3 regions of the Paenibacillus sp. FSL R7-0179 genome follow, and region 2 is predicted to be linked to each of the others. Evidence: predicted binding sites of a transcription regulator. Region 2 holds the regulator's gene; each other region holds the start of a gene.

Region 1 (10,726 bases), on a different contig from region 2:
AGAGGTCTTTCTTCGTCTCAATCTTTTGATAATACTCCGAGATCGTCTCCGCCTTGAACTGCAGGAACGTATTGTCCTCCACCCAGCGGAAAATCCCGTCAATCTCCTCCGTCGAAGCCAGTGTGGTGAAAATGCTGCTGTACGACTTCGCATGAATCTGCTCCATCATGCCCATGAAGCCGAGGACCGCCTTGCGCTGCAAGCCGTCCACATGCTCCATAATCTGCGGCATCCCTACGCCGCCCTGAATCGTATCCAGCAGGGTCAATCCGCCCAGCACCTTCATATAAGAGTCCTTCTCGGTCTCGCTTAGCGTGAGCCAGGACATTTTGTCATCGGATAGCGGTATTTCATCATCGGTCCAGAACTGCATAATATTCTGGTTCCAGAACATCAGCGAGAAATCGTCGTCGGGACGGTTCCAGTTCACGGCTTGAATTGCGCTCATAATCGTATATTCTCCCTTTCTGTACCTGTGCCCCTCTTAGATGGAGCAGGCCAGGCATTCCTCGACAGACAATTTGTTGGTCCGGGTGTAGTACAGGGATTTCAGCCCTTTGTGCGCCGCATACAGGTAAGAACGGGCCAGCTCACGGGTGGTGACATCACTGTTCACATGCAGGACTGTTGAAATACCCTGGTCGATATGAGGCTGAATCTCCGCGATCAGATCAATGACCTTGAACTGGTCCATCTGGTAGGCGGATTTATAATAGAACACATTGTCCGGACGCAGGTAAGGCATCGGATAGTAGGTGGTCGAGTTGGCATACGTGCGGGTCTCGATCTGCTCTACAATCGGCATGACACTGGAGGTAGCATTCTGGATGTACGAGATGCTCGCAGTCGGCGCAATTGCCAGACGGTAGGCATGGTACAGGCCGTGCTTCATCACCTTGTCACGCAGCTCTTTCCAATCCTCTGTAGTAGGAATGGTGATGCCCTCGAACAGCTCCTGCGCTTTTGCCGTAACCGGACGGTAGTCTGTAGTCAGATAACGGTCGAAATACACGCCGCTGGCGTAGTCGGACTGCTCGAATCCATAGAACGTTTCGCCGGTCTCAGCGGCAATCTCCATGCTTTTCTCAATGGAATGGAAGTTCATCGTCATGAAGAAGGTGCGTGCGAAATCACGGGCCTGCTCACTCTCATAAGCGACTTTATTCTTGGCAAAATAACCATGCAGGTTCATTACGCCCAGACCCACGGAGTGCATTTCCTTGTTCGCCTTAGCCACGCCTGGGGCATTGGAGACAGTTGTCATATCGCTGACAGCCGTCAGTGCGAGCATGCCCTCATGTACGGATTCACGGATCTTACCGTGCTCCATCACGTTCACGATGTTGAGGGAAGCCAGGTTGCAGCTGATATCGCGGCGGATCTCGTCCTGCTGTCCGTAGTCGTTAATCTCCGAAGTCTCCTGCAATTGGAAAATCTCCGTGCACAGGTTCGACATCTTGATCTGGCCCACACCCCGCAGGGCATGAGCAGCATTGGCGTTGCTCTTGTTCATAATATATGGATAGCCCGATTCAAGCTGAATCATGGCGATCTTGGTCAGCATGTCGCGTGCGCTCATGGCGATTCTTTTCTTCACACGCGGATCGGCAAGCAGGGTATCATACATGACATCCAGGTCCATGTCATCCAGATGCGTACCATACGCCTGGTAGACCGTGTAAGGAGCGAACACATGCAGCGGCTGATTATCCTGCGCCAGCTTATAGAAGCGGTTAGGCACGATCAGGCCGATAGACAACGTCTTCAGGCGTGTCCGTTCGTCGGCGTTAATCTTCTTGCTGTCCAGGAACTCCAGTACATCCCAGCCAAAAATATTATAATAAGCCGCACCCGAACCCTTACGCTGGCCCATCTGGTCCGCATAGGAGAAGCCGTCTTCCATGAGCTTCAGGACAGGCATGATGCCTTTGGCCGCATCCTCGACACCCTTAATCGTCTCGCCGCGCGAGCGCAGCTTGGACAGATTGACGGCAACGCCGCCCCCGATTTTTGACAGCTGCATGCAGGTATTCAGCACATAGTTGATCGAATTGAGCGAGTCATCCATTTCCAGCAGGAAGCAGGAGACCATCTCGCCGCGGCGGCTTTTACCGGCATTGAGGAAGGTTGGCGTAGCAGGCTGCAGGCGCTGTTCCATCATCGAACGGGCCAGTGTGCGGGCAGTCTCTACGTTACCCCGTCCCAGATGCAGAGCCACTACCGCTACGCGGTCCGGATAATGCTCCAGGTACTGCTTACGGTCATTGGTTTTGACAGCATAGTCGGTATAGAACTTGGAAGCCGCCATATAGGATGGGAAGCGGAAATTATATTCATGGGCGATCCGGTAGACATCCTCCATCTCAGCAGCGGAGTAACGGTCGTACAGGTCCTCGTAGTAATCATTGGCAATCATATAATCAATCTTGGCTTTGGTATCTGTGAAGGTCAGGCTGCGCCGCTCCACATCCTGCATGAACTCGGCTACTGCCTCCTGGTCCTTATCCAATTGGAAAAAGCCGCTTTCGTCTCTCTTCATCAACATGTTGTTCAATTCAATATGCCGCAACCCGGTCCACCTCCTGTTTTATGCGCTGTACGTCCCCGAAGGTTCCAGACAATTCAAACTTGCCGACCACCGGTACGTTGTAACGCTGTGCAATCAGATCTGCGCTGTGCGCGTATAGCTCACCCCAGTTTTTGTTGCCGCTTGCGGCGATGCCCTTCAGCCTGGAATGGTTTCGTTCAAGGAATGTTGACACCTTCTCTGGAATCTGTCCAAATCCGGTAGTGTATGTAACAAGCACGTAAGGCTCGTCGATCGTCATATGCTCTTCGATTTGAACCGCCGGAAGCTTCAATTTATTAATGAATCTTCTAACGTTGCCGGTCTTGGAATCGTAAGCAATCAACATGGCTCCTAACCTCCTATAACATGTAGCCCATTCTACTTGACAAATGAAGAATAGCGGTTTTACTAGATTTATGGGCTTAGCTCTTATATACACTATATTTAGTAATGCTTAATCATTTTATATACCATATATTGAAAAGTCAAGCGGTGAACAAGCCCTCACAGCCGCCCAAAATGCCTCTCTAAATCGCCAATCCCACGCCCCGCCTGCATTCTATTCTCTTATAATTAATTAGTATTTTTTTTAAGCAATTTGCGGGGCTGTGGAATGGTCCGAATGGGGCATTTGGAGAAGGGGAAGCGGCTATAAAATTTGAAAGCGCTCTGCCGTCGGCGGATGGAGTTTTGATGGCACTTCTTACATTAGACGCTGCTCCAATTTTTTGGGGGATCAGATCTGTTGTATTTTGTACACTTGATTTCAGCTAACAGGGGCTAATTGAGCAGATTCTCGAAATTCTAATGCAGGAACTGCAATCAGTACATTCAGCAAACAATAATTGATGGCGAGGGCGGCGTGCCCCAAGATTTTCAATAACAGGGAACCATATCGGTCGGCAGGAGTCTTATTAGGTGAGAGGGGAGAGAACATGCAGAGTAAAGAACTAACGTATAGCATGACCTGTGCCTCATCGGTATCGCTGCGTGAGATGATGGAGACCTACGGGCAGGATGTATGGAATTATGCTTTTTTCTTAACCCGCAGCCGGGAGCAGGCGAATGATATCAGCCAGGAGGTATTCCTCAAGGCCTACAAGAGCATCGGCAAGTACCGGGGACAGTCCACTCTGAAAACCTGGCTGCTCACCATTACCCGCAACACCGCGTTCAGCTTAAGGAAGAGCAGCTTCTGGCGGAGGTTCGTTCCGCTGGGCAGCCATCAGGATAAGGGGGGGGGCCTTGTCCGCAGAACAAGAGGCTATCGGCAATCAGTATGCGAACCGCATCTGGGAGATCATCATGGAGCTGCCGGACAAGTACCGGGAGGTGCTGGTGCTGGACATTCAGCAGGATCTGTCAGTCGCTGAGCTGTCCGCGCTGCTTGGAATCGCGCAGGGGACGGTCAAATCCAGGCTCGTACGGGCCAGAATGAAAGTGAGAGCAGCGATGAAGGAGGAAGACCAGTGAAGACAAGACAAGAGCATGAGCAAGTGAAGGCGATGAGCGGGGAGAAGGACTGGTATAAGCAAGCCGGACGGAGTCCGCTTGTAGAACCGGGATTCACGCCACAGCTTATGGCGCGGATTGAAGAGGCTGCCCATGAATCCTCTAATCGTACAAGCCGCCGCCGCTTCAGCCGTATGGCTGCCTTCGGCGGACTGGCAGCCATCCTGCTGCTTGGCGCGCTGGTCTGGCCATTTGGCCCAGGGGCCGGGCTTGATCCGGCAGGGAGGCTCGCAGCGGTCTTTAAGCCTGACTCGGGAGCGGCTGTGGTGCAGCCGGCGGTGTCACCTTCGGCTACTCAGAACGCTGCTTCACCAGCATCGCCGCAAGCTTACAACCCGCCGGTTGGTTCTGCAGAGTTCGAGCTTGGCGGAAGGAAGTATTACATGCCCTTATCGTTGGACAGAGATAAGACCCGTGCGCGTGCCGTTGAGACCAACGCCGGGATTGTCTGGTCGCCCCCGCCTCCGATGGTCAATTACAGCAAGCCCAAGTACACCCATCCTACGGAACCTTACACATTGTATCTGTCACCAAAAGGCCAGTCCGAGCTATCTGAAGCTACGGCTAAACGGATCTACACCTTACCGCTGTATGCAGGCGGTTCGCAGCGTTATTATGAGCTTACGGGGATCTGTGATGGAGGGGACTATATAGTGCTGGGTATCGGGACGATCACCTTGGGGAAAGGGATAGGAATGACACCTGAAAAGTTAACCGTTTTGAATTTAAAATCAGCCGCAGCAGGTGAAACAATAACCCCGCAGGAACTGTTAGATTTAAGCAGCTTAGGTGACAAATATTCCTTGTACAGATCCTTTATTGCTATTGATAAATATAATAGCGAGATGCTGCTTGTATATTACAGTGATGATAAAAAGAATGGTTATGACATTCATGGCAGTCTGTACAATATTGCTACTGGAGCGGTACAGAATATAAACAGCAAAATTGGCATGGATGTTCAAGGCCAGCAGCAGACGGCAATTTATGAAGTAAACGGGAAGAAGCGGAAAGCGGATGTCGTTTTGCTCCTCGGTCAGCAGTGGTATTATGATTGGTTTTATCAGGAGCACGGACAGCAGATTGATCCTGCCAAGACAGGGAAGTGACGGGGCTCCTAATTATTTTACGTGGATCTTATAGATAATTTACTAAAAAAAAGCTATACTTTTTGATAATATCTCTAAGTAAACTTGGTTAATGTTTACTTCTGGAGTGCGATATCGAAGAGTGGAGCGGGATCAATGAAGAAGCTGACTATTGAGGATGTGGCCCAGAAAGCGGGTGTATCGAAAAGCACAGTCTCGCAGTTTTTGAATAAACGGTTCAAGTATATGAGTGAGGCGACCAAAAACCGTATTGCCGAGGTTATCGATGAGCTGAACTACCAGCCTAACGGGCTTGCCCGCAGCCTTAAGCAGAACCGCACGCATATGGTTGGCATTATTGTGGCCAATATAGATTATTCGCTGTCCATTCAGTGCATCCGGGCGATTGAGAATGAGCTGCAGCGTCACGGCATCCAGGTGATTATCTGCAACTCGGATGAGAATGCGGACAAGGAGAATACCTACGTGGAGACGCTGGTTGCCCGTCAGGTGGATGGCCTGATTATTTTCCCGGCGGGAGATCAGCCTGCGCCTTACACAAGGTTAATTGAAGCAGAATATCCGCTGGTCTTCATGGACCGGCTGGTTGACGGCATTACGACCCAGAGCCTGCTGCTGGATAATGAAATGGCGGTGAAGACTGCTATCCGGGAACTGACGGGCCACGGCCATGAAGCGATTGCTATTCTATCCCTGCCGCTTGGCGTACATGCGATAACCCCGCGTAAAGAGCGAATGAGCGGGTACAAAAAAGCGATGGAGGAAGCAGGTCTGCCGCTGCTAGATTCGTATATGCGCAGTGTGTCGCGCGAAGATATCGCTTCCGCACTGGACGAGCTGCTGCAGCTGCCCCAGCCGCCGACAGCGCTGCTTGCCGCCAATGATCTGGTGCTGGGCGAGGTCCTTAAATATGCGAACCGTAAGGCCATCTCTATCCCCGGCCAATTGTCAGTGATCGGCATTGACGATGCGGAATTCGCCCGGATCTATAATCCCGATATTACAACGATCCGCCAGCCCGCTTACGAGATGGGGATGCAGGCAGCGAAGATCATGCTCTCCTTGATCAACGACACGGACGGCGCGATCCCCATCACCTACAGATTTCCGCCTTCCTTGCAGCAGGGCGATTCAGTGCAGCCTCCCGCTTAGCCGGAATAGCAACAGGCGGTATGAACGTCCCCGTAAGGCTTTATTTTGCCCGGATGCCGCGAACCTTTTCGGGCCTCCGAAAAGACCGGAAAACCGCTAAAAACCTTGATTTAAGGATTTTAGCGGTTTTTTAATTGATTAGGAAATCGTGATTTTCGTTCGATGCGGTGGAGGCGTGTGAGCTGGATATGGTCGAAAAACCGACCACAATGGGGATGCCGCAGTCATTTTGTTGTTTCCCCCTTCCTGGGCTTAACTTCTGCTGTCTAACGAGCAAGTTATCTTGACGCCGGGCCGCAGCAGCCGTATGGTACAAGTGACAAGAACCGACAACCAAAGGGAGGTACAGGGTACATGCTTCAGAAGGGAAAGCTATGAATACATTGACAGCCTATGGCCGCAAGCTCTGGCGGCAGATCGCCGGCAGGTATTACCGGATATCCATCAAACAGAGAATTCTATTCTCGTTCATCGTGCTGATCACACTGTCCATCGGTGCAATGGGCACCTTCTCGTATTGGATTGCCGCGCAGGAGATCGAGGATAACGCCTACGCCGGCAGCCGGGAGACGGTAAGCAAGACGGCACAGCTGCTGGATTCCCGCCTGAATGATGTGGCGCTGTCCGTGCAGTCCCTGATGCTGAGCGATGCGTACCGCAAAATGATGCTTGATGTGTTCAGCCACGATGTGTCGAATTACTATGTGCATCTGTCGGATCTGCAATATGTGCTCTCCCAGGCAACGTTCAACCAGCCGATCATTGAGAATGTGCTGATCGTTACCCCGATTGGCGATTTCTATTCCACTACGCAGATCCGCGCGCAGGACAACTCGTTCTACGGTTCGGAATTATATGATCTGAGCAAGGAGCAGCCGGGCGGCTACTGGGCCAAAGGACATTATGACCGGTTGTTCACGGGCAGCCAGCGGGTGGTTTCCTTCGTAGTCCGGGGAATTTATGAATACCCTTACACGCCGATCAGCAATGTATTTATTGTGGTCAATATCAGGGAGGGCCGGATAGATGAGCTGCTGAATACAGGCGGAGAACAAGCAGGGAGGAATTATTATCTGGTGAGCAGGGAAGGAGAGGCGGTGGTGGAGTCCCGCTGGCCGTTCCGGGGCAGGTTCCCCTGGAAGCCGGTGCTTGCCGAAGCCGGGACAGCAGCCGATCCGCAGGATCACTATTACAGCTACGGAGGCAAGGAATATCTGGTTAATTATACAGGCTCAGCCTCATCGCCAGACTGGATCATCTCCGGGATGCAGTCACGGGACCAGCTGCTGGGCAAGCTGCAGCGGGTGCAGCGCATCACCCTCTATGTCATCGTTGTTTTCCTGCTGGCCACCTGGCTGATCTCCAATCAGCTGACATCTGTGCTGCTGAAGCCGCTGTTCAAGCTGCGGCGGCTGATGCGCAGAGTCGAAGAGAACCAGCTCAGTGTGGTGTATGAGAGCCGTTATGAGGACGAGGTGGCCCAGGTCGGCTTTCAGTTCAACCGGATGATGTCGGAGATTAAGACGCTGATCGCGGATGTGAAGACCAAGGAGGAGGGCAAACGGCATGCAGAGATCCGTGCCCTTACGGCGCAGATGGAGCCGCACTTTCTGTACAATACCCTGAATACCATCTATTGCAAATCGGTCATGGGCGAGAATGACGATGTGAATGAGATGATCCTGTCCTTATCGCAGATGTTCCAGATCGGGCTCAGCGGAGGCAAGGATCTGATTACACTTGAGGATGAGCTGTCTCACATGCGGGAGTATTTCGCCATTCAACAGAAATGCTATGAAGGATTGTTTGAATACACGGTGACGGTAGAGGACGAAGCCCTGCTGTCCTGCCTGCTGCCGAAGATTATCCTGCAGCCGGTGGTGGAGAACAGCATTCAGCATGGCTTCAGCGACCGGACAATAGGAGGCAGCATAGACATCACGGTCACCCGGGAGCAGGGGCTGCTGCATATTTGCATTACCGACAACGGACGGGGGCTCGATGCTGCACAGGTCAAGCAGGGGATGGCCATAGCCCCGCAGTCCAGAAAAGGCTATGCCCTGTTCAACATCAGGCACCGGCTGGCCTTGTATTACGGGGCCGAAGCCCGTATGGACGTTAGCGGCGGGCCAGGTAAGGGATCACAGACGGATCTGTGGATTCCGTCAGGGGAGGAGCGATGAGGCATGGAGCCGGACAGGTTCAAATTATGTGTAATCGACGATATCAAAAGTGTGGTGGACATGGTCTCGCGCAAGCCGCCGTGGCAGGAGCACGGTATTGAGATCACCGGGACGGCGCTTGACGGCGAAGCGGGGCTGCAGCTCATCCGCGAGACCCGGCCGGACATTGTGCTGACGGATATCCGGATGCCAAGAATGGACGGCCTGGAGATGACCCGGGCGATTCTGGAGGTGCTGCCGGACTGTAAGATTATTATTCTCAGCGCCTACTCGGAGTTCTCTTATGCCCAGGAAGCCATCCGGCTGGGAGCGCTGGATTTCGTGAAGAAGCCCTTTTCCCTGGAGGAGATTGTGAATGCGGTGCTTAAGGCCAGGGAGCTGTGCCGGGAGGAGCGGCAGGAGAGCGCCAGACTTGCTGTGATGGAGGCCAAAATCAGGGAAAGTCTGCCTATCCTCCGCCAGGAATATCTCACCTTCCTGCTGCACCACCAGACGACAGAGGCGGAGGCCCGTTCCCGCTGGGCCTATCTTGATATCCCGCTGGACCAGCATGATTTCTTCGTCTTTGTCGCCGAGATCGATCATTTCGCGGAGAAGCTGGGCGGCCAGCCCGTGCAGGAGGTCGAGCTGCTAAGGTTCAGCCTGCACAATATTCTCGAAGAGACGATTTCCGCCCTGACCCGCGGCGTTATTATCCGGGAGGCGACAGACCGGTACGTCTGCATCATGAACGGCTCGGACCCGGAGACCGCCGCGCTGATTACGGAGGCCTGCTGCATGAATGTAAGCCGCTTCTCGCGGCATACCATTTCTATTGGCGTGGGTCTGGGCACGGCGGCGATTCAGGAGCTGGGTACGGCGTACAGACAGGCGCTTAGCGCGCTGGGGTATCATTTCTATACCGGGGGGGGCGGGGTCTATCATTATAGCAACATCGAGAATAAACCGCTCTCGCTCCACAGCTATTCCGCCGCCGCCGAGCAGGAGCTGCTGTTCGCTCTGCGTTCCGGCAATTCCGCCAAAAGCCTGCAGGTGCTGGACCAGCTGTTCTCGGAGCTGCTGGACAGCGGGCTTTTGCCTGATCCGCGTTATGTTGAAAGTGTCGGCTATGAGCTGAGCTCCAGGATCTGCCGGGTACTGCTGGAGCAGTTCCCTTACGGGCAGGTGGAGCCGCTGGAACTCAGAATTGCCGCCATGAAGAATCAGGTGCATCCTTCCCTGCAGGATATCCGGGACCTGCTGTCCTGGCTGTGCCGGGAGGCCTGTGCAATGGTTACAGAGGCCCGTTCCCTGGAGTCCACGCGGATTATCCGCCAGGCCGTCGAATATATCCATAGTCATCTGGATACGGGGCTGTCGCTGGAGCAGATGGCGAAGCAGATTAACCTAAGCCAGGGGTATTTCTCCAATCTGTTCAAGAAGGTGCAGGGGATTTCGTTCCAGCAGTATGTGATGCATGAGAAGATGGAGAAGGCGAAGGCGATGCTGATTAGCGGCCGGCAGGTTCAGGAGATCGCCCAGGATCTGGGGTATGAGCACAGGCGCTATTTCAGCGAGGTGTTCAAGAAATATACCGGCATGACCCCGTCCGAGTTCAAATTGCATTATCTTGGAAAAGAATAGGAATCAGCAGGGGAGGGATTTCCGCAGGGCGGAGATTACCTCCCTTATCTGTATAGAACTCCTGCAAATATCTGCCCTTAATGTGGGCTTACCCGCCTTATCCGGATGCGCCAATCCGTCTATAATCAATTTGTAAGCGAATACAGAAGGGATATATAAGGGGGAACTACCAATGATGAAGCGTACGCTAATGACATCTCTGAGCCTGGTCCTGGCACTTGGCTTAGCAGCCTGCGGCAACGGTAACAGTGGCGGCAATGCAACTGAAGGCAAGGGAGACGGGGCGAAAGCTGGTTCGGGGGAAAAAACTAAAATCAGCTACTGGACAGGCGACCGCCACGATGCGGATTTCGTGAAGGAGAAGGTAGCCGAGTTCAACGCATCTAATAAAGACGGGATTGAGGTGGAACTGGTCGTCAAGGGCGATGACTTCGATACCGCGCTTGATCTGTCCTTCCAGACCTCCGATGCACCGGATGTGATCCGGGTGAAGGAGAATACCGTCCAGACCTTCTACAAAAAAGGCTTTCTTGCTCCGATTGACGAGTTCCTGAACGATGAGCTGAAGGCGAAATTCC
Region 2 (10,726 bases):
GACGGCGCGTTCGTTCCTGCAGATCATTTACGATGAGAATGAACGGCTGAACCGCCTGATCGGCGACATCCTGGAGCTGTCCAAAATCGAATCCAAACGCGTTCAGCTGGAATGCTCCCCGGTTCATCTGATCGAGTTCTTCGATTCCGTCCTGGAGACGCTTAGCAAGGTAGCGGAGAAAAAGAAGATTACGCTCAGCTCGGATGTGCCTGCGGAGCTATTCATTGAAGGCGATGAAGACAAGCTGCGCCAGATCTTCATGAATCTGCTTTCCAATGCGATCAACTATACCCAGGACGGGGGCAATGTCAGAGTGACCGCAGTGAGCATCCAGAAGAAGGATGGCACTGAGAGCGTACGTTTTACAGTCAGTGATACGGGGATGGGGATTCCGCGCAAGGATCTGCCCCGGATCTTTGAACGCTTTTACCGGGTGGACAAAGCCCGCTCCAGAAGCTCCGGCGGAACCGGACTTGGTCTATCTATCGTGAAGCATCTGGTTGAGCTGCATCGCGGATCTATTAATGTAGAGAGCGATCTGGGCATCGGCAGCTCATTTATCCTGGAATTGCCGCTGCTGCAGGAAGAGAATGAATAACCCTGCGGAGTTTAATAGAGAATAAATTTATAATTTTACACTAAGTTAACATTGTGGTGCTATGATGTGCATGTGTGCAGTTTTGTAAATTAATAACCTATGAAAAGACGGGGGAACCTATGGCACAACGATTGCTTGTCATTGAAGACGAACCGACACTGGCCCGGCTGCTGTCTTATAACCTGACACAGGAAGGCTACGAGGTGACGGTGGAGGATCATGGAACGGCAGGATATGACCGTGCGACTAGAGAACCTTTTGAATTGATCGTACTGGATCTGATGCTGCCCGGCATGAACGGCATTGACATTCTGGATAAATTGCGTGGACAAGGCATACGTACACCGGTGATCGTGCTGACGGCCAAGAATGCGGAAGAGGATGTCGTCCGCGGGCTGAAGTCCGGGGCGGATGACTATATTACGAAGCCCTTCGGCGTATCTGAGCTGCTGGCCCGGGTCAGTGCAGTGCTGCGGCGGATCTCCGGCATTGCCGAAGAAGCTCCGCCCGAGGCAGCGGTATCTGCATCGACGATTATTCTCGGACAGCTGGAGATCTACCCCGAGCGTTATGAAGTCTCCCTGGGCGGACAGAGCATCAATCTGCGGCCGAAGGAATTTGAAGTGCTGCTGTATCTGGCCCGTAAGCCGGGCGTCGTTCTGACGCGGGATGATCTGATGAATGCGGTCTGGGGCTTCGACTATATCGGAGGCCAGCGTACCGTTGATGTGCATGTCAGTTCCTTGCGCAAGAAGCTGGAGCTTGACCCTGAATCCGTGCATATCGATTCCATCCGCGGGGTGGGCTACAAACTGGTCGTCAACAAGAAGAGAACACCTGTCATCTAACATGGCGGTGTTCTTTTCACAAGATAAGCACCTTCTCCTGGCGCATATCTTACTACACAAGGATTTTACACTGCGTTAACAATTCTCTGGAGCTCTATTTACACTGAAAGCTTATCATGGGGAACGAAGATGATGAGAAGGAGACAACAGAAACTAATGAAATCCATCATTGACATAGAGAAGCTAGATCTCTACTATGAGTCATTCCATGCCCTGAAGAACGTGGATTTGCAGATTCCGGAGAAGCAGGTGACCGCTTTTATCGGACCTTCCGGCTGCGGGAAATCCACACTGTTGCGTACTCTTAACCGTATGAACGACATGATTCCCGGAACACGTATTGAAGGTAAAGTAAATATCGGCGGCAAAAACATCTACAGCGACGAGATCGAAGTGGAGAGTCTGCGTAAGCAGGTGGGGATGGTGTTCCAGCAGCCCAATCCTTTTCCCAAGTCGATCTATGATAACGTGGCTTACGGTCCGCGCCTGCACGGTGTGAAGAGCAAAGCTGAGCTGGATGTTCTTGTAGAGCAAAGCCTGCGCCAGTCCGCGCTCTGGGAGGAAGTGAAGGATTTCCTCAAGAAGTCTGCCTTAAGCCTGTCCGGCGGGCAGCAGCAGCGTCTCTGTATTGCCAGAGCCCTTGCCGTACAGCCGGATATTCTGCTGATGGATGAGGCGACGTCTGCGCTGGATCCGGTGTCCACGCTCAAGATTGAGGAGCTGGTCCAGGAGCTGCGGGATAAGTATACGATTGTAATGGTCACGCATAATATGCATCAGGCCGCCCGGGTATCGGGACGCACTGTATTTTTCCTGAACGGTGTTATTGTGGAAGCTGCGGACACGGAGCTGTTATTCTCCAACCCGAAGGATTCCCGCACAGAAGACTATATCTCCGGCCGCTTCGGCTAAGAATGCCTGATTCGCAAGTCTCAGGTTCACTCCGTTCACCCGATATGACCATATGTTTTTGAGGAGGATCACTTTCGATATGATTCGCAGAAAAGAATTCGACAAAGATCTGGAAGAACTGCGCACCCTGCTGCAGCAGATGGGCGAGCATGTAACGGATGCCCTGGATGGTGCGATACTGGCCCTGCAGACCCTTGATACGGCACGGGCACAGGAGATTGTCAAAGCGGACCTGCGGCTGAACGCCATGGAAGACCGGATTATGGAAATCGGCTCACGGCTGATCATCACCCAGCAGCCAGTGGCGAAGGACTTGCGCCGCATTATTGTAGCCTTCAAAATCTCCAGCGATCTGGAGCGTATGGGCGATCTGGCACTGGATGTAGCCAAGGTAACAATGCGTATCCAGGGACAGCAGCTGATTAAGCCGCTTGTGGATATTCCGCGTATGGCTGAGCTGGTGACGATCATGACCACCGAGGCTATTCAGTCTTATCTGGACGAGAATACGGATCTGGCCTACAAAATGGCGCAGGATGACGATCAGGTCGATGGCCTGTACAGCGCGATGATTAACGAACTGTACACGTATATGGTTCAGAAGCCGGAAACCGTGAATCAGGCGATGCTGCTCACTCTGGTTGGCCGCTATATTGAGCGGATTGCCGACCATGCAACGAATATTGGTGAGAGTGTAGTGTATCTGGTTACAGGGAAACGTCCGGATTTGAACCAATAACCGTATAATGATGGCGCATAGATGCTGCTTTGCAGAGCTCTGCGCCTTAAGCGTCAGACAGCAAGCCACCTCCCCGGGGCTTGCCTTTTTTTGTTTTAAAGCGCGCTTCACTTGGCAAACCTGTATTCCATACCATTAGCAGCAGCTAAGGAGCGGGCAGGTGTGGATCTGTGGTCTCAGGTTCTTTTTTGTACGGAGCATATGGTACTATGTAAAGAGAAAGCAAGATAAAGGCGAGGTGCTAGTGTGGACAAGCTGATACTCATTGATGGAAATAATATCATTTACCGGGCGTTCTTCGCCATGCCGCCGCTGACGAATACAGCGGGACAGCAGACGAATGCGGTATACGGTTTCACGACGATGCTGCTCCGTTTGCTGGAGGAGCATAAACCGACACATATGATTGTGGCTTTTGACGCGGGAAAGATTACTTTCCGGCATGAGGGCTATGAAGATTATAAGGGCGGACGCCAAAAGACCCCGCCGGAGCTGTCCGAGCAGTTCCCGCTGCTCAAAGAGCTGCTGAAGGGTCTGGGAGTTCCGCAGTTCGAGATTGCCGGCTACGAGGCTGACGATATTATCGGCACCATCTCCAGGGAAGCGGATGCCGCCGGCCGTCAGGTGATGATTGTGTCGGGGGATAAGGATATGCTGCAGCTGGCTTCCGAGCATACCACCATCGCACTGGTGCGCAAGGGAGTTACGGAAGTAGAGCTGTACGGACCTAAGCAGATCCGCGACAAATATGATCTCACCCCTGAGCAGATCATTGATCTGAAGGGGCTGATGGGCGATGCCAGCGACAATATTCCCGGGGTGCCGGGAGTCGGGGAGAAGACGGCGCTTAAGCTGCTCCAGCAGTTCGGATCGGTGGAAGGCGTGCTGGCCGGAACCGGTGAGCTGAAGGGGAAGATGAAGGAGAAGCTGGAAGAGCATGCAGACAGCGCCATTATGAGCAAAAAATTGGCGACGATCTACCGTGAGGTTCCGCTTGAACATACCTGGGAGGATATGGTGTTCAGCGGTATTGCTGCCGATACGGCGGGCCCTGCCCTGGCAAAGCTGGAGTTCAAGTCCCTGCTGGAGCGGCTGTCGCTCAGCGCCTATTCGCATGGGGCGGACGGCAGTCTGTCCAGCCCCGCAGCAGTGGAAGCGGCTGAGCTGACGATTACCCTCGTTGACGAAGCCGGAATAGAGCAGCTGATTCAGACACTGCCGGGCATCTCCGCCCTGCATGTGGAATCTAACGGGGAGAACCCGCACCGTGCTGAAGTGATCGGCCTCGGGCTGTCTTCGCCGGAGCAGCATTATTTTGTGCCTTTTGCCCTGCTGAAAAGTCCGGCGGCAGCACCTCTGCGGGACTGGCTCGGTGATGAGCAGGCGCCGAAGAGCGGGTATGATCTGCACCGGGCCGATCTGGCTCTGCATTGGCAGGGAATTGCTTTTGCCGGAGCCGCTAAAGATGTTCAGCTGGCCGCTTACCTGCTGGACCCGACGGAAGCGAGCCAGAATCTGAATGACCTGACCACGAAATACGGCCTGCCCCGCTTGTCGCCGGATGAGGATGTTTTCGGCAAAGGGGCCAAATATAGAATTCCTGAGCTTAAGATTCTCGGTGAGCATGTCGCCCGCAAAAGTGCTACCGTGCTTGGCATTGTGCAGAAGCAGCAGGAGGAGCTGGACAAGACGGACATGACCGGTCTGTTCCAGGACCTGGAGATGCCGCTATCACGAATTCTGGCCGATATGGAGAAGCAGGGCATTGCTGTGAATAAGGATGATCTCATTCAGCTCGGCAAGGAATTCGAAGCCCAAATCTCCCGGCTGGTCACTGAGATCTACGCCGCCTGCGGAACCGAATTCAATCTGAATTCTCCGAAGCAGCTGGGCGAGGTTCTGTTCGTGAAGCTCGGTCTGCCGGTTGTGAAGAAGACGAAGACCGGATATTCGACCGATGCCGAGGTACTGGAAAAGCTTGCGCCTTATCATGACGCCGTGCGCCTGATTCTGCAATACCGCACCCTGGCCAAGCTGCAATCTACGTATGTCGAAGGTTTAATGAAGGAAATTTCGCCGGAGACGGGCAAGGTGCATACCTTCTACCGGCAAACGATTGCTGCTACGGGCCGGCTCAGCAGCCAGTTCCCGAACCTGCAGAATATTCCAATCCGGCTCGAAGAGGGCCGCAAGCTCCGTAAGGTATTCGTGCCCTCCGAGCCGGGCTGGTCGATTCTGGCGGCGGATTACTCGCAGATCGAGCTGCGTGTGCTGGCGCATATCTCGGGCGATGAGCGGATGAAGGAAGCTTTTGTCGAGGATATGGATATTCATACCAAGACCGCGATGGACGTATTCGGCGTCCCTGCGGAGAGTGTGGACAGTAATATGCGCCGGTCCGCCAAAGCAGTTAACTTCGGAATTGTGTACGGCATCAGCGATTACGGCCTGTCGCAGAACCTGAACATTCCCCGTAAGGAGGCAGCCCGGTTCATTGAACAGTATTTCGAGGTGTTCCAAGGTGTGCGCCGTTATATGGATGATATTGTGGTCGAGGCCCGTAAGCAGGGGTATGTGACTACGCTGCTGGAACGCCGCCGTTATCTGCCGGAGATTAATGCAAAGAATTTCAATCTGCGTTCCTTCGCAGAACGTACGGCGATGAATACGCCGATTCAGGGAACAGCTGCGGACATTATCAAGCTGGCCATGGTTCATATGGACAAAGCGCTGCATGAGCGCGGCCTGAAGAGCCGGATGCTGCTCCAGGTACACGATGAACTGGTGTTCGAGGTGCCGGAGGAGGAGCTGGAGCAGATGAAGCAGCTTCTGCCCGAGGTGATGGCCGGAGCGCTGCAGCTGTCAGTTCCGCTGAAGGCAGAGGTAAGTTATGGCAGCAACTGGTACGAAGCGAAATAGGCTCCCCGCGCATGGCAGATATCCGGTATAATGGAGTGGAGGTGAGCCATGATGCCGGAATTGCCGGAAGTCGAAACAGTCAGAAGAACACTTAATGAGTTAATTACAGGCAAGCAGATAGAGCATGTCACCGTCCGGCTGCCGCGGATTATTCAGCGCCCGGATGATATTCAAGCCTTTGCCCATATGCTGGCAGGCCATAGTGTGGTTACAGTTGAACGCAGAGGCAAGTTCCTGCGTTTCGTATTTGACGGGCTGGTGATGGTCTCCCATCTGCGGATGGAGGGCCGTTACGGCGTCTACCGTGAGGGCGAGCTGCTGGACAAGCATACGCATGTTATTTTCCATTTCACAGACGGGACAGAGCTGCGTTATACGGATGTGCGCCAATTCGGGACGATGCATCTGTTCCAGCCGGGAGAGGACCTGCAGCTGAAGCCGCTGAACAAGCTGGGGCAGGAGCCGCTGGATGCCGATTTCACGCTGGAACGGTTCAAGGAGATTGTCGCGAAGCGGAGCACCAAGATCAAGCCGCTGCTGCTCAATCAGGAATATATAGTAGGTATCGGCAATATTTATGTAGATGAGTCCCTGCATCGTGCAGGAATCCACCCGGAGGAGACCGCGAAGTCCCTCACGGAGGATCAGCTGGCCAGGCTGCACCATGCTATTGTCGCAACACTGACAGAAGCGGTGAATGCCGGAGGCTCCTCAGTGAAGTCGTATGTCAACGGCCAAGGGGAGAGCGGAAGCTATCAGGATCAGCACAAGATCTATGGACGCAAGGATCAGCCGTGTGCCACCTGCGGTACGCTGATTGAGAAGAGCGTAGTCGGCGGACGGGGAACGCATTATTGTCCCACCTGCCAGCCCGTACCTGTACTGATTCTGTGACTTTTATTTAGAGTCAGCGCTGCATTTACCGCCCTTTCCCGGGCCATTACACCTGAGTTATAACCGTTCTGTATAAAGGCAGGCACTTACTGCCCGTCCCGCCCATATAATGTGTGAAGATTGCTGATTATGGCGAAACGGAGCTCCGGCTTGGATGCTTAATCCACCAGCTCCGGTTCTTCACGGGAGGGATTGCGGGTGCTGAGCCCATTGTTGTCTTTGCTGTTGCTTGCGTTTGCGCTTAGTCTGGATGGATTTGGTGTAGGCATTACATATGGACTGCGTAAAATGAAAATTCCCCTGCTCTCCATTATCATTATTTCGCTCTGTTCAGGGGTCGTCATCTATGGTTCTATGCAGGTGGGCGTGCTGTTGGCCAAGGTAGTCTCGCCGAATGCCGCTTCCAGTGTCGGAGCGGTTATTCTCGTCTTAATGGGCTGCTGGTCCCTGTTCCAGATGCTGACGCAGAAGGAGAAGGAGCAGGGAGAGACAGTGCCTGGACAGGAGACCATACTGGAGACGGCTGCTTCCGTACAAAGTGCCGAGACAGTGCTGAAGCCGGCAGTATTCTCGCTGGAGCTGCGCCATCTGGGCGTGGTGATACAGATTCTCCGGACGCCGTCTTCCGCCGATATGGATGCTTCAGGGAGTATCTCCTCCATGGAAGCCATGATTCTGGGGATCGCGTTGTCACTGGATGCCTTTGGGGCCGGCCTTGGTGCGGCACTGCTCGGATTCAGTCCGTGGTCCACCTCGCTGATGATCGCTGTATTCAGCGGAACCTTTTTGCTGATGGGAATGAAGACGGGACTGAGATTATCCGGCAGCTACTGGATGAAGCATGCGGCTGCGCTGCCCGCGATATTATTAATTGTAATGGGTATAATGAAGTTATTATGAGGTGAGTACATGATTATAGGCTTAACCGGAGGCATAGCTTCGGGAAAAAGCACCGTGTCTGCGCTGTTTGTCCGCAAGGGAGCTGCACTGGTGGATGCCGATGTCATCGCCAGAGAGGTGATGCTCCCCGGACATCCGGTGCTGGCGGCAGCGGTGGAGGCTTTTGGAGACCGCATCCTGCTGCCTGACGGTTCGCTGGACCGGGCGGGTCTTGGTGAGATTGTCTTCCGGGACCCGGAGGCGCTCAAGACACTGAATAACCTGACCCATCCGGCAATCCGCAGGGAGATCAAGGACAGAATGTATGCGCTTGAGCAGGAGAATCCGCAGCGGCTGGTCATTGTCGACATTCCGCTGCTCTACGAATCAGAGCTGGATTCCTTATTTGAGCAGATTATTGTGGTCTATGTTCCAAGGAGGGTGCAGTTAGCCCGCCTCATGGAGCGGAGCGGAATGAAGCTGGAGCAGGCTGAGGACCGGCTGAGGTCGCAGATGGATATTGAACTGAAGCGCAGGAAAGCGAATTATGTGATCGACAATAGCGGTGATCTGCAGTCTGCCGAGCTTCAGGTTGCCCGGTTGTGGGACAGGCTGGGCCTGATATGATGAAGTGGTTACGTAAAAAAAGAGTCCTGCTGCTGCTGTTCATCGGCTTCACCGCGATTCTGTTTCTAGGCTCTAACTGGATGTCATGGTTTTATCCTATTCATTATAAAGCAGAGATCCGCCAGCACAGCCGGACGTATGAGATGGACCCGTTTCTGGTGGCATCCATTATCCGCGTGGAGACCAATTATAAGACCGGCCGTGAATCCAAAAAAGGCGCGCTGGGACTCATGCAGCTGATGCCGGATACCGCCAAGTGGGCACTAGAAAAGGCCAAGCTTCCTGAGGTATCGCTGGAACGGCTGAAGGAAGAGCCCTCGTCCAACATTGAACTGGGCACCTGGTATTTGTCTACGCTCTCTAAGCAGTTTGACGGCAACCGTATAGCAGTAATAGCCGCCTACAATGCTGGACCCGGCAAGGTGCAGAGCTGGCTGGATGAAGGGCAGTGGGACGGAACAGAAGCCTCTGTGAAGGATATTCCGTTCGGTGAGACCCGTCATTACGTGCAACGCGTGATTTATTATTATGATCAATACACTGAGCTCTACAGTGAGTTCTAGGTGCTTGTTACTTCTGTTGCTCTTATGTAAAAAGAAGCATCAAACGGCCGGAGGCCGTTCGATACTTCTTAGGCAAGCTTATGTCGTGTTTAGCAGGTTATTTGTACTTATTTGTACTGACCTGCCAATTGCTGTTCAGCCAGGGTTACAAGACGTTTAGTGATGTAACCACCGATCGAACCGTTTTCGTAAGAAGTTTTATTGCCTTGGTATCCGTCTGGGGAGAGGGTGATACCTAGTTCCTGGGCAACTTCATATTTCAGTTGTTCCAAGGCACCGCGTGAGTTTGGAGCTACCAGGTTATTGGAGTTGTTATTTTGGCTCATTGCTGTTCACCTCCTATCGGTTGGTAACTGTATTATGTGCCGGACATGTCAGATTCATAACAACAAATAAACGGTGTTTTCTGGAAATTAAATGATGCCCGAATAGCCCTTGTGTATCAAGGGACCGGGCCAATCCATTCTAATGATGAGGAAGTGAAGAAGCTTATGAAATGCCCTTACTGTGACCACACCAATACCAAAGTCCTGGACTCGCGCCCGGCCAATGAGAATAAGTCCATCCGCCGCAGGCGGGAATGCGAGCTGTGCAGCCGCCGTTTCACCACCTTCGAGATGATTGAAGAGACCCCCCTGATTGTGATCAAAAAGGGCGGCAGCCGTGAAGAGTTTAGCCGTGACAAAATCCTCCGCGGCCTGATCCGTGCCTGCGAGAAGCGTCCGGTCCCTGTAGAGCGCCTGGAGGTCATCGTATCCGAGGTGGAGAAAAGCCTGCGCGGCATCGCCCTCGCTGAGATCGAGAGCCGCCAAATCGGCGAGCTGGTCATGGAGCAGCTCTACCCCGTTGACGAGGTAGCCTACGTCCGCTTCGCGTCCGTGTACCGCCAGTTCAAGGACATTAACATGTTCATGAAGGAACTGAAGGGATTGCTGTCCAAGAACACGGAGGAGCTGGAGGGGCTGTAAGCGGTTTAGGGAGGGTAAGCCCTCATTGGGGGGGGCTGGCTCTGGGGTTTACGGGACAGCCGCACAATGTACAAGGTACTTATTGGTGAATGAACCGATGAGTGCCTTTTTGTTGAATTGCTTATGAACGTATAGGATTGAGGGGCTTTAATTTGAACAAAAAAAAGACCCTGGTCAGGGTCTTTAAAAATGTGATGGACTCTCAGGGGCTCGAACCCTGGACAAATAGATTAAGAGTCTACTGCTCTACCAACTGAGCTAAGAGTCCATGGAATGGTGGAGAATAGGGGATTCGAACCCCTGACCTCTTCGCTGCCAGCGAAGCGTTCTCCCACTGAACTAATTCCCCATTCGTTTTTCTCACAAGAAATAATATATCATAAATATATTTCTCAGTCAACATTATTTACAAAAAGAATAATAAGGATTAAAATATGGTAGTATATATGACTGATGGGAGGTCTTTCGATATGGGGGATAAGAGGCGGGTCGCAGCATTTTACAGAGTATCAACAAAGGGGCAGCTTGAAGGAAATGATATTCCTATGCAACGTAGGGCTTGTCAAGAGTTTATTAATAGTAAGGGTTGGATGTTGGTAAAAGAGTATACGGAGAAAGGCGTTTCTGGATATAAGACAGCGAATGAGGACAGAGATGAAATTCAACGTGCTAGATATGATGCAGAAAATAGTCACTTTGATGTATTGCTTTGTTTCATGTTCGACAGATTAGGAAGAAGGACATATGAAACTCCTCTGTTATTAAAATGGTTCAACTCA
Region 3 (10,726 bases), 350 kb from region 2:
AGTAAACTTTGTATCATCAATCCTATCATTAATAAAATTCAAAATCTGTCATTAAATGTCGATTGAAAAATTTTCACTTTTTTATCACAAAACATCCCTCACTATATTGTTGATCATGCTGAAAGTACAAGGTGTATGATTAATTTTGCAGGTATTTAGCAGAGGATGAAGTTGGTTTTTGGTTACGTTGAAGACAGCCACATCATAGTTTATTCTATCGTCATCAATCATACCCGGGCTTCCATCTAACTGCTAGGTGGACCTATTGGAGTCAAATTAACATCTACGGTAACTGCGTTGTTCATGCGACTGTTAAGGAGAGGGAGATTCACTTATCAGGTCGTTTAATAAGTTAGCGAGCGGCGCCTCCGTCTCCGCCACTACTGCTCTTTCCTTGAATAATCCAATGTCTTTGACTCACCTCGAGACCTCCATTTCCGGTAAGATAATCTATTCCGATTTACATGAATCCCGCCAATAAGAGAGAATCTTAAAATCATTGTACGCCTTAAACTTAAGCTTAAAGCAACAGCTTTTTGGAAGCGGTTGATGTTCTTTGGAACGTCAAACAGCCCCCACCTTGTTATTAAGATGAGGGCCAGTATTAGTTACAATCTTCTATCCTCGGCTCAACCGCACCGGCTATACCCGCAATTCCCGCAAGTCTTACACCCCTCAATATTAATCAGCGAGGCGCTGCCGCAGGAGGGGCAGAGATCCCGCGAAGCAGTAGCGTGGCTGTGCGCGTCATGACCGCCGTGGTTATCGTTGGTGGCTGCCGCAGGAACGGTAGATTTCAGCTCAGCGCTCAGCGCCTCATTGAAATCAAGCTCCAGCGTAGCCGCGATAGGTGCTGGGATATGGTCGTCATCGGCATTGTTCAGCACATGGGTCTCCAGGGCCTTGGCTACCGCATCAGCGATGGACTCGACGCGGTTCGCGCCGAAGCCGATAGCGCCAGAGCCGCCGATGCCCTTGAGGTGCTTGATCAGCAGGCCGACCTTCTCGCCGTGGTCGCCGTAGCGCAGGAACAGCGAGCAGACGCGGCCCAGGGCTTCCGCCATGGCGAAGACATCAGAGCCAGCCTTGCCCACGTTCAGGAAGATTTCGGCCGGGATGCCATCAAGGTCATTGATCGTGATATACGCCATGCCGAACGGCGTGTTGATCTTATAGGTCGCTCCGCGCAGCACCTGCGGGCGCTTCTTGTATTGCTTGTCCACTCCGCTGGCCGCCGGCTGTAGACCCGGAGCAGCTTCCATAGTCATTGGCTTTACGGCCACAGTAGCCGGAGCTGCCGATTCGACTTCTTTTTCCACTGTTTCAACTTCTGCCCCAGCATCCTTCTTGTCTTCCTTCTTCGCCGTTTCCAGTACCTGCACATCACGGCTACCATCGCGGTAGATGGTCACGCCTTTACAGCCCAGATCGAAGGCCATCTCATACAGCTCGGCGGTCTCTTCCACCGTGAAGTCGGACGGGCAGTTCGCGGTCTTGGAGATCGAGCTGTCCACCCAGCGTTGGATGGCGGCCTGTGCACGGATATGATCCTTGGCGGACAGGTCCATCGAAGTGACGAAGTATTCCGGCAGCTCCTCTCCCGGATGGGCTTCCAGCCATTCCTGGGCGATCGGCACGAACTGCTCGTCATAGCCGAGACGGCTCTGGCGGAAATATTTGAAGGCGAAATACGGCTCGATGCCTGTAGATGTTCCGACCATAGTTCCAGTGCTGCCTGTAGGAGCCTGGGTAATAACAGTCACGTTGCGCATGCCATGCTTGCGGATCGATTCGCCAACCTCCGGATAGACCTCAGTAATATTCCGCATGAAGCCGCTCTGCAGATATTTGTCGGTGTCAAACGCCTGGAACGAGCCCTTCTCTCCTGCAATCTCAGCCGAAGCCAAATAGGCCTCGCGGGCCATGAAGCCGTAGAGCTTGTCCAGGAACTCCAGCGATTCGGGGCTTCCGTAGCGGATATTCAGCTTAATCATCAGCTCAGCCAGTCCCATGGTGCCGAGGCCTACGCGGCGTTCGAGCTTCTGGTTCGCTTCATTTTCCGGGAAATGATACGGCGTCTTATCGATAACATTGTCCAGGAAGCGGACGGAATACCGGGTTGTTCTCGCCAGATCTGCCCAGTCCACATCATGGTTTTCGGCATCGTAGAACTTGGAAAGATTGACGGCAGACAGGTTGCACACGCCCCAGCCGGGCAGGCCCTGTTCACCGCAAGGATTAGTACATATAATCCGATTGAAATACCAGCTATTAGACATCTGATTATAATACTCCATGAAAACAACGCCCGGCTCTGCCGATTTCCAGGCCGATTCGATAATCGTCTGCCAGATATCGCGCGCTTTGACGGTACGGTAAGGAATGACGCGGCGATTGTCGGCCTTCCATTTATCGAGATCGCCGTCCCACAGGGTGTCGTAATCCGGGTCAGTCGTGTCGGGGAAGACAAGCTCCCAGTCCAGATCCTCCTTCACGGCCTTCATGAAGCTGTTGCTCACGCATACAGACAGGTTGGCGTTCGTCACCTGGCCCATCGTCTGCTTCACAGTAATGAAGTCCAGCACATCCGGGTGCCAGTCGTTAATCATCAGCATCAGCGCGCCGCGGCGGCTGCCGCCCTGTTCAATCAGTCCGGTAGTGTAGCTGAAGAGGCCGCCCCAGGACACAGAGCCGCTGGAGGAACCGTTCACCCCACGGACAATAGCGCGGCGCGGACGCAGCGAGGACAGATTGATGCCAACCCCGCCGCCGCGGGCCATAATCTCGGTCATCTCGGAGAGGGTCTCCATGATGCCGCCACGGCTGTCTTTTGGAGAGGGAATGACATAGCAGTTGAATAACGTAAGCTCTTCGCTTGCTCCGGCGCCAGCCGCAATCCGCCCCCCGGGAACCAGCTTCCAGTCATCCAGAATGGAGCGGAAACGGCTTGTCCACTCCTCCTGAAGCTCGGGCGTCTTCTCTACTGAGGCCATCGCGGCCGCAAGACGGTCCCACATCTCCTCCGGTGTCTTCTCAATGTTCAGCGTCAGCTTCTCGACATCCGACTGCACCAGCTCGCCGCTGCGGGTTCGGACCGTAACGATCCGGCCTGTGCGCTCCACAATTTCACCGACCTCCTTGGTCGGGAACTTCGGATCATCCTTGGTCAGGACCAGCACCACATCGCCTACCTTGGCATTATTGCTGTCCGCGTCCTTCCAGGCGTAACGGTCCAGGAATATTTTCTCGCTCAGACCCTCTAGACGCTTGTTGTGTTCCACTGTACTCAATACCAAAACCTCCCGGGAATGTAATAGTTCATGCTTCCGGCGGCAAGGCAGCCGCAGCCTGCTTGTCCGGCGAAAGCTCCTTTTGTCAATAACAAACTGCCGGATTAAATCCGCATACCGCTAAATTTCATGCTTTTGTAACAATATATGGTGTGCGTTAACTTTTAAACTATACCACATGTTGTGGATAGAGGTCTTTTTTGAAAAAGCAGCCCCAGGCAGGAATAACGGAAAATTGGGAAAAGAAAGGCTCATTTCCTCCCTCTTTCTCGCTTTTTTGCAGGGCACCGGAACTGAAAGCTTTCAAGGCGGATTACAGCGTTCCTCTGTGAATTCCATGCGCCTCTGGTTATGAAATCTCTCTGAAACGAGCATACTACTGCTACGCATTTCGATATGAAACTGCGACGGAGGAGGCTGCAACATGACGCAATTATTCCGCAATTCCTTGCCCCAAGAGAAGGTAACTTCTGCGCCGCTGCTGCCTGTTCCTCTATCTTTTGAGCGTAACTGGCTGCATGATCTGGAATCGAGACTCGATAAAGGCGGGCCGTGGGGCGACTGGCGCTTATCCCGCCTTGCTGTGCAGGGAGAGCAGTCGGGGCTGGTGACCAGCTTCGATGAGCTGCAGTGTATGAAGCATCTGTCCGGGCTGTCTCCCCTTCCCCATCAGCTGGATACGGCGCACAAGGTGCTGTTCGAGATGTCGGGAAGGGCGATTCTGGCCGATGAAGTCGGACTTGGCAAGACCATCGAAGCGGGGCTTGTGCTGAAGGAGTATCTGGTACGCGGGCTGGTGAGCAAAGTTCTGATTCTGGTGCCGGCCTCGCTTGTCCTGCAATGGGTGCGGGAGCTGAATACGAAGTTCGGAATCTCTGCCGTAGCGCAAAAGAAAGCCTATTCCTGGGGCAATGACATTGTCGTCGCCTCGATGGATACAGCCAAGCGTGACCCGCATAAGGAAATGCTGCTGAGCCAGGAGTATGACATGCTGATTATCGACGAAGCCCATAAGCTGAAGAACAAGAAATCGACCAATTATCAGTTCGTACAGCAGCTCCGCAAAAAATATTGCCTGCTGCTCACCGCCACCCCCGTGCAGAACGATCTCGGCGAGCTGTTCAATCTGATTACGCTGCTCAAGCCGGGTCAGCTCGGGAATCAGGGCGATTTTGCTGCCAATTTTGTGGTGGATAAGCGTCAGCCCAAGAATGAGGTTCAGCTCCGGGGCGAGCTGTCCAAGGTCATGATCCGCAACCGCCGGGGCGAAGGCCCGGTGAATTTCACCAAGCGCAAGGTGCGCAATATCCCCCTCACCCTCTCCGCAGAGGAGAAGGCGCTGTATGATGGCGTGACCGCTTTTGTCAAAGAACAGTATCAGGAGGCAGGCGGTAATCTCAGCAGTATGCTCTCCCTGGTCACGCTTCAGCGCGAGGTGTGCAGCAGCCGGGATGCGGTGTTCGTTACGCTGGTGAATCTGATCAAGAAGCTGCCTGCCGATTCGCCGAAGCGTGAGCGGATGATGGGGCTGCTCCAGACGATCCGTACGGTCAAGACGAATACCAAGGCGGAGAAGACGATGGAGTTAATCCGCGATATGAACGAGAAGGTGATCGTCTTCACGGAATACCGGGCCACGCAGGAGTATCTGCTTCAGTATTTCCGTGATCATGGACTGCAATGTGTAACGTACTCGGGCGGGATGAACCGCGGCAAAAAAGACTGGATGATGGACCTCTTCCGCGGACGCGCCCAGGTGATGATTGCCACCGAAGCCGGCGGCGAAGGGATCAACCTGCAGTTCTGCCACCATATGATCAATTTCGATCTGCCGTGGAACCCGATGCGGGTCGAGCAGCGGATCGGCCGGGTCCACCGGCTCGGTCAGGAGAATGATGTGGTCATCTATAACCTCTCCACCGAAGGGACGATTGAAGAGCATATCCTCCACCTGCTGCATGAGAAAATCAACATGTTCGAGATGGTCATCGGCGGGCTGGATGTCATTCTGGAGCGCTTCGAGCAGAAGGGCTCGCTTGAGAAAAGCCTGTACAAAATCGTGCTCGAAGCGGGCAGCGACGAGGAGCTGCGCAGCGGGCTGGATTCGATCGGCGATTCGCTCAGTGAGCTGACCCACGCGGGGCTGGATGATAGCGGGGTGCTGGGCTGATGCTGACGCCTACAGAGGTGCGCAAGCAGGTCATGGATTATCTGGAAGCGACCGAATGCACCATTCTTGAATCCTCTCCGCTGCATGTGACGGTGAAGCTCTCCCCGCGCGCGGACCGGATGCTGACGGACCGCCCTTATTATTGGGGCTTCGTGGAGCGCACGGGCGTAGATCCCGAGACCCTGTCCTTCAGCTTCGTTTTCGACCCGCAGAAGTACGATGAACTGGCCGCGCAGGCCGCTGCGCCTGCGGCCCGCCCGCGCGGCGGGGCCAGCCGCCCGGCAGGGGCGGGAGCGCCGCCGGGTCTGGCCGGGGCAGCGGATGCCGAAGCTGCTGCGGAGCCGCTTGGCGCAGCGCAGGCGCAGGGAGCGGCGCTGCCGCCCGGGGTATCGGCTGCGCCGGAGGACAGCATCCTCGCGCGGTACTTCGGCATCGTCCCAGCGCTGCCGCGCCTCGGACCGGGCATGATCCGCCGCGAGGACGTAACCTACGGCAGCAAGCGCCTGCGGCAGATCTGGTCGGCGGCGCGGGACGAAGGCCGGTGCCTACAGCTGTTCGAGGACCCTGGCCTCAGGCAGCGGACCACCCTGTTCTCGGCCGCCTACGAGCCGTGGCTGGCGGTCTGCTACAAGGTCGAGATGAGCTGTGACCTGAAGCGCGAGGAGCTGCACTTCATCGCGGTCTCTTTGACCACCGGGCTGATCGTTCCGGACTTCGAGGCCCGGCTGGCCGGCAAGGAGCTGACGCCGCGGCTGCCGGAGAACATTCATGTCCAGCCGTTCGAGCTGGGGATAACGGACGGGGCCGACCGGCTGGAGGGATATCTGACCTCGAAGCTGGCACTGCTGGATTACACCTGGGCGGAAGAAGCCCGCGAACGGCTGGAGCTGGAGCTTAGCATCGTGGACATCTACTACGCAGAACTGCTCAAGGAGCAGGATGAGGAGAAGCGCCTCGCCGTAGAGGAGCAGTTCAACCGCCGCCGCCAGGAGACCTCGTGGCAGTATGAGCCGCAGATTGCAGTTTCTGCCGTCACTTACGGATTGTTTCATCTGCGCAGCACATAGAATGTGACCCCGTCCGCTAAAAGCAGGCAAAAAAACAGCGAAACTCCCGCCGCCCGGCGCGACAGCAAGCAACAGCCTTTTCAGGGCTTGTCCCCTACAATGAACAATAAGAAGCGTAAATTCCCTCAAGAACAGGAAAGGTGACTGAACCTATGAATATCACTGCGAGGCAAAAGAGCTCCCGGCGGCGTGGCCGCCTGCTCCTCTGTCTGATTCTTGGACTGACTCTGCTGGCTGCCAGCGCATCCTCTCCTCAGGCACTAGCATCACAAGCCAGCCGGACGACCGTGATGCAGGCCGTTACGCAGGAGGTTCTTCCGGGACTTGAAATGAAGCCGATTCCAGCGCCGGAAACGCTGAAGGCCTTCACCCGGCAGACGATGAATCAGCTCTCGGCGAATGCTCCTTTTAAGGAATGGAAGGATGCCGGCACGGAGGTCTACCCTCTTGGTCCGGGAACACGGAGTTGGCTGGTCAATGTAATGAGCAGCGGACAGCGGATCGGCTATCTCATTATCTCCGCTGCGGATCAGGGCGGCTATCTGCTTAGCGAATACGGAGCCGGAACCGATGGCCTCCCTTATAGTATGACTGAACTGCGCCAGTATCTGGTGCAGCAAGGACTGATACCCTCTAATTCTTATGGTGCCATCGGGGTTAAAGCGCTCTATGCTCCAATGCTGCCTGTCTGGAAAATCACTACGGATAACAGAACGCTGTATCTGAATGCTGCCGTTCTGGAGCTGCTGCCCTGGAGTCAGAGCCAGGCTGAGCCTATTCTTAATGCTGCACCGGATGACTCAGCCATGCTGGCCTCCGGTCCGGGCCAGGCACGCACTCCCCAGCCTGCTCTGCGGAGCGGCGGAGAGGATGACCCGTATGCCGACCTCCTGTGGCTGACCGCACCCAGTCTGAAGACGCTGAATGGAGCAAGCCTGAGCGCTCTGCTTCAGGAGCGGGGCAGTCTCGCCTTCCAGTCTTCGGGGCATAACGACACGCTGGGCGCGCCATTCATGATTACAGGCAGCCAGAGCTGGCTGAAGCCAGGCGCTTCCCGGGACCAGGGAAGCACCGAAGCAGCCGTGGTCTATGCCGCTTCCGGTCCAGGCGGCATCCGCTACCTCCCGCTTACCGCTCTACAGAAGGCCGGAACCTTCCACAAGCTGCCGGTACCGCTGCCCGGAGGAACGACGCTGGGCTCGGCTGTTCTGCCCGGTTCAAGCCGGTAGACTGGCGGCACTGGCAGAATTCCTGCTCCACACTGAAACAGCCTTCCCGAGTGCCGTCTGTACGGCACCGCTTGGGAAGGCTGTTTGCTTATGCACCTGATTCACACTCAACGCCCGCCACGGCTCCATTTGCTGCGCCACACGGACCAGGCGAGCGGTAGCGTGCCGAACCATTTTTCCGCCCATGGCTGCTTCTCTGCCTTCCGTCTGGCATGGACAGCCCGAGGGTTCTCAATGTAGACGACTACCTTCTCCGTAATATACTTCACCAGATCATCTCCGCCGGATGCCATCTCGTACACCTCCCAGGTGAGTGCTTGGCGGGTTCCCGCCCCTTGATCTTATACCTATAGTGTGCTCCAATCCTCAGATCTCTAAACCGGAATCCGAAGGTTCGTATGATTTGGGCTGTTAAGGCACAATCTAACAAGACTACACCTGTATAAACCGTCATTAAGTACAAGTAACAGTTGATTATTCCGGCAAGGAGGTTATTCACTTGAGAAAAGCATTGGAGTCCCTTACCGCTACACATTCCCATCATTTAAAAGAGCAGGCCCCGCTGAGATCCCGGCACCGGCTGCAAAAGATCATAGCCGCAGCAAGCGTTCTGCTCATGCTAACAGCAGGCAACCCCGCAGTAATCCATGCGGCTGCCCCCCGTACTAATCCGCAGGCGGAGCTTCCCGGACACCGCCAGCATATGCTCGGCCATGACCAGCGGATCATTCTGATTGATGCCGGGCATGGAGGGATAGACGGCGGAACCTCTTATGGCAGCATTCTGGAGAAGGACATCACCCTCGCCATCTCACGCCGTCTCTTCCTCCTGTTGCGTGCGGACGGCTTCGATACGATCCTGAACCGGACCGGCGATTATGCGCCCAGCGATGAGAATCTGTGGCTGCGCAGCAGATCCCGGCATTTGCGCGATCTGGCCCAGCGCAAGGAGCTGGCAGAGACGCTTCCGGCCAATGTCGTGGTCAGTATCCATATTAACTGGGCGAAATCTCCGTCCAAGCATGGTCCGCTCGTCCTGTACCGTCAGGAAGGTCGCAGCTTCCTGCTGGCCCGGACCATTCAGGATCAGCTCAACCAGCTCTACGGGATGAAGAATGATCCTGTCCGGGGCAAGCCCTTCTACCTGCTCAACAAAATAACCGCCACAACGGTGATCGTTGAGGCGGGATTTGTCAGCAGTCCGGCTGACCGGGAGAAGCTCTGTACACCGAAGGGCCAGGAAGAGATCGCCGAAGCCATTGCGAACGGGATCGCTGCCTACCTTATGGAAGTGTAAGCCGGGAATTCCACTTCCATTCCTCGCGGACCAGATCGGAGATGCCGACGAATTGCACCTTGTCCTTCATTCCGGCAATGCCGCTGCGAATGCCCGCGGCGGTCTCTTTGCCCTGGATGCCGACATGACCGATGGTGACGCAGAACTTTTGGCTCAAGGCCCGCTCCTGCACAAGCTTCATCTGCTTAGCTACATGGCTTGCCGAATGCACATCATCCAGGAAGATATGATTCTCCACCGGCGGCATGCCCAGCTCACGGGCCATCCGTCCCGCAACTGAACGGTAGTTGGTATGGCTGTCTACGAAGAATAGCCCGCGCTCCTTGCAGACCGCAAGCACGATACCCATGACCCGTTCATCTCCGGTCACCTTGGAGCCCATATGATTGTTGATGCCGATCGCGTAAGGCACATTATCGAGTGCAGCCTCCACCCGCCCCCGGACCTCAGCATCATTCATACTGGTCAGCACGGCCCCTGGCCCCAGCCACTCCGGCTTGCCCTGGCGCGGCTCCATCGGCAGATGGACCAGCACATCGAAGCCCAGCTCATGGGCGCGCCGGGCATCCTGCTCACTGGAGCGCAGGAACGGCATGACTGCGACGGTGATTTTGACGGGCAGGTTGAACATTTCCTCTGTCCCGCGCATGCTGTTGCCGAAATCGTCGATAATGACCGCCACACGGCTGAGTGCCTGCTGCTGTTCCCCAGTTGCCAGGTTGCCCGATGCGTTGTCCCTGCTGCTGTCTGCTGGTGCGGATGCTGAAGCTGTCTTGTCTGCTAATGCAACAGACACCCCATGCGGTGGGATCAGCGCCGCCGACATAATCAGCACTGCGGCCAAAGGATACAGAAGGACACGCTTCACTCTGTGATTGCTTATCTTCAAGATGGAACACCTCCTTCGTGATTCAACAATTGTTCTCATTGTTTGGCTCATGAAGGTTAAATATGTACGGAGCGCTTACGCAATTATTAACAATGGGATGCGTATACGGCACGGGCGGCCTGTCAGCATCTAAGCCACTCCTCCAGCTCCGCGTTTGTCAGCGTCAAGCATCGCCTTCAGCACCTGCTGCGGTGTTACGGCAAACGGCATATTGCTCATCGGACTATTCTCCAGGTTACAGCTGGCCTCAGCAGCCAGCAGCAGCCGGTCCTGCTCCACACCGGCCAATCCCATAGCCGCCAAGGTCACAGGCAGACCAGCCATCCGGCAGAATTCCACGACTCTGGCAATCTCGGTCTCTTCCGCACCCTCCAGGATCAGCTGCACCAGTGTAGCAAAAGCCACCTTTTCCCCGTGCAGCACGTGCTTGCACTCTTCCAACAGCGTCAGTCCGTTATGAATAGCATGGGCGGCGGCCAAGCCTCCGCTCTCGAATCCGATCCCGCTGAGATAGATATTCGCTTCAACGATGTGATGAACAGCAGCCGTGACAAGGCCCTCACCTGCATCCTTAAGCGCCTGCTGCCCATCCGCAAGCAGCGTATCCAGGCAGGTACGGGCCAGGGCGAGCGCCGCCAGCGACCCGGTCCCTCCGGTGCTGGTTACTGCTCCCGACCGGCTGCAAGCCCGGGCTTCATAATAGGTGGATAAAGCGTCGCCCATCCCGGCGGCCAGCAATCTTACGGGAGCACCTGCAATGATCGCCACATCTGCAACGACCAGA

The links. Region 2 encodes NrdR, which represses ribonucleotide reductase genes. Its sites were predicted from a motif close to AACACNATATATNGTGTT; they were not measured.
Region 1: the regulator NrdR is predicted to act here: its motif matches at 3,004-3,021, upstream of nrdI (class Ib ribonucleoside-diphosphate reductase assembly flavoprotein NrdI).
Region 3: the regulator NrdR is predicted to act here: its motif matches at 3,428-3,445, upstream of MKX63_RS24040 (adenosylcobalamin-dependent ribonucleoside-diphosphate reductase).

Annotation. Positions count from the first base shown of each region.
Region 1 covers NZ_JBBOCC010000001.1:2,816,058-2,826,783, forward strand. The annotation lists gene nrdF (class 1b ribonucleoside-diphosphate reductase subunit beta) at 1-448, opposite strand, end outside; gene nrdE (class 1b ribonucleoside-diphosphate reductase subunit alpha) at 485-2,569, opposite strand; gene nrdI (class Ib ribonucleoside-diphosphate reductase assembly flavoprotein NrdI) at 2,556-2,915, opposite strand; partial or broken gene MKX63_RS12505 (RNA polymerase sigma factor) at 3,568-3,699, shown strand; gene MKX63_RS12510 (RNA polymerase sigma factor) at 3,815-4,042, shown strand; gene MKX63_RS12515 (hypothetical protein) at 4,039-5,190, shown strand; gene MKX63_RS12520 (LacI family DNA-binding transcriptional regulator) at 5,326-6,342, shown strand; gene MKX63_RS12525 (cache domain-containing sensor histidine kinase) at 6,717-8,525, shown strand; gene MKX63_RS12530 (response regulator) at 8,529-10,148, shown strand; gene MKX63_RS12535 (ABC transporter substrate-binding protein) at 10,321-10,726, shown strand, end outside.
Region 2 covers NZ_JBBOCC010000002.1:1,395,718-1,406,443, forward strand. The annotation lists gene pnpS (two-component system histidine kinase PnpS) at 1-598, shown strand, start outside; gene MKX63_RS22485 (response regulator transcription factor) at 718-1,446, shown strand; gene pstB (phosphate ABC transporter ATP-binding protein PstB) at 1,603-2,358, shown strand; gene phoU (phosphate signaling complex protein PhoU) at 2,438-3,097, shown strand; gene polA (DNA polymerase I) at 3,344-6,016, shown strand; gene mutM (DNA-formamidopyrimidine glycosylase) at 6,068-6,910, shown strand; gene ytaF (sporulation membrane protein YtaF) at 7,109-7,810, shown strand; gene coaE (dephospho-CoA kinase) at 7,820-8,416, shown strand; gene MKX63_RS22520 (lytic transglycosylase domain-containing protein) at 8,416-8,979, shown strand; gene MKX63_RS22525 (alpha/beta-type small acid-soluble spore protein) at 9,087-9,305, opposite strand; gene nrdR (transcriptional regulator NrdR) at 9,471-9,947, shown strand; tRNA gene MKX63_RS22535 (tRNA-Lys) at 10,143-10,215, opposite strand; tRNA gene MKX63_RS22540 (tRNA-Ala) at 10,222-10,296, opposite strand; gene MKX63_RS22545 (recombinase family protein) at 10,418-10,726, shown strand, end outside.
Region 3 covers NZ_JBBOCC010000002.1:1,747,171-1,757,896, reverse strand. The annotation lists gene MKX63_RS24040 (adenosylcobalamin-dependent ribonucleoside-diphosphate reductase) at 630-3,290, opposite strand; gene MKX63_RS24035 (DEAD/DEAH box helicase) at 3,715-5,460, shown strand; gene MKX63_RS24030 (YqhG family protein) at 5,457-6,527, shown strand; gene MKX63_RS24025 (hypothetical protein) at 6,680-7,756, shown strand; gene MKX63_RS24020 (YqzE family protein) at 7,864-8,049, opposite strand; gene MKX63_RS24015 (N-acetylmuramoyl-L-alanine amidase family protein) at 8,256-9,053, shown strand; gene MKX63_RS24010 (divergent polysaccharide deacetylase family protein) at 9,040-9,942, opposite strand; gene MKX63_RS24005 (glycerol dehydrogenase) at 10,072-10,726, opposite strand, start outside.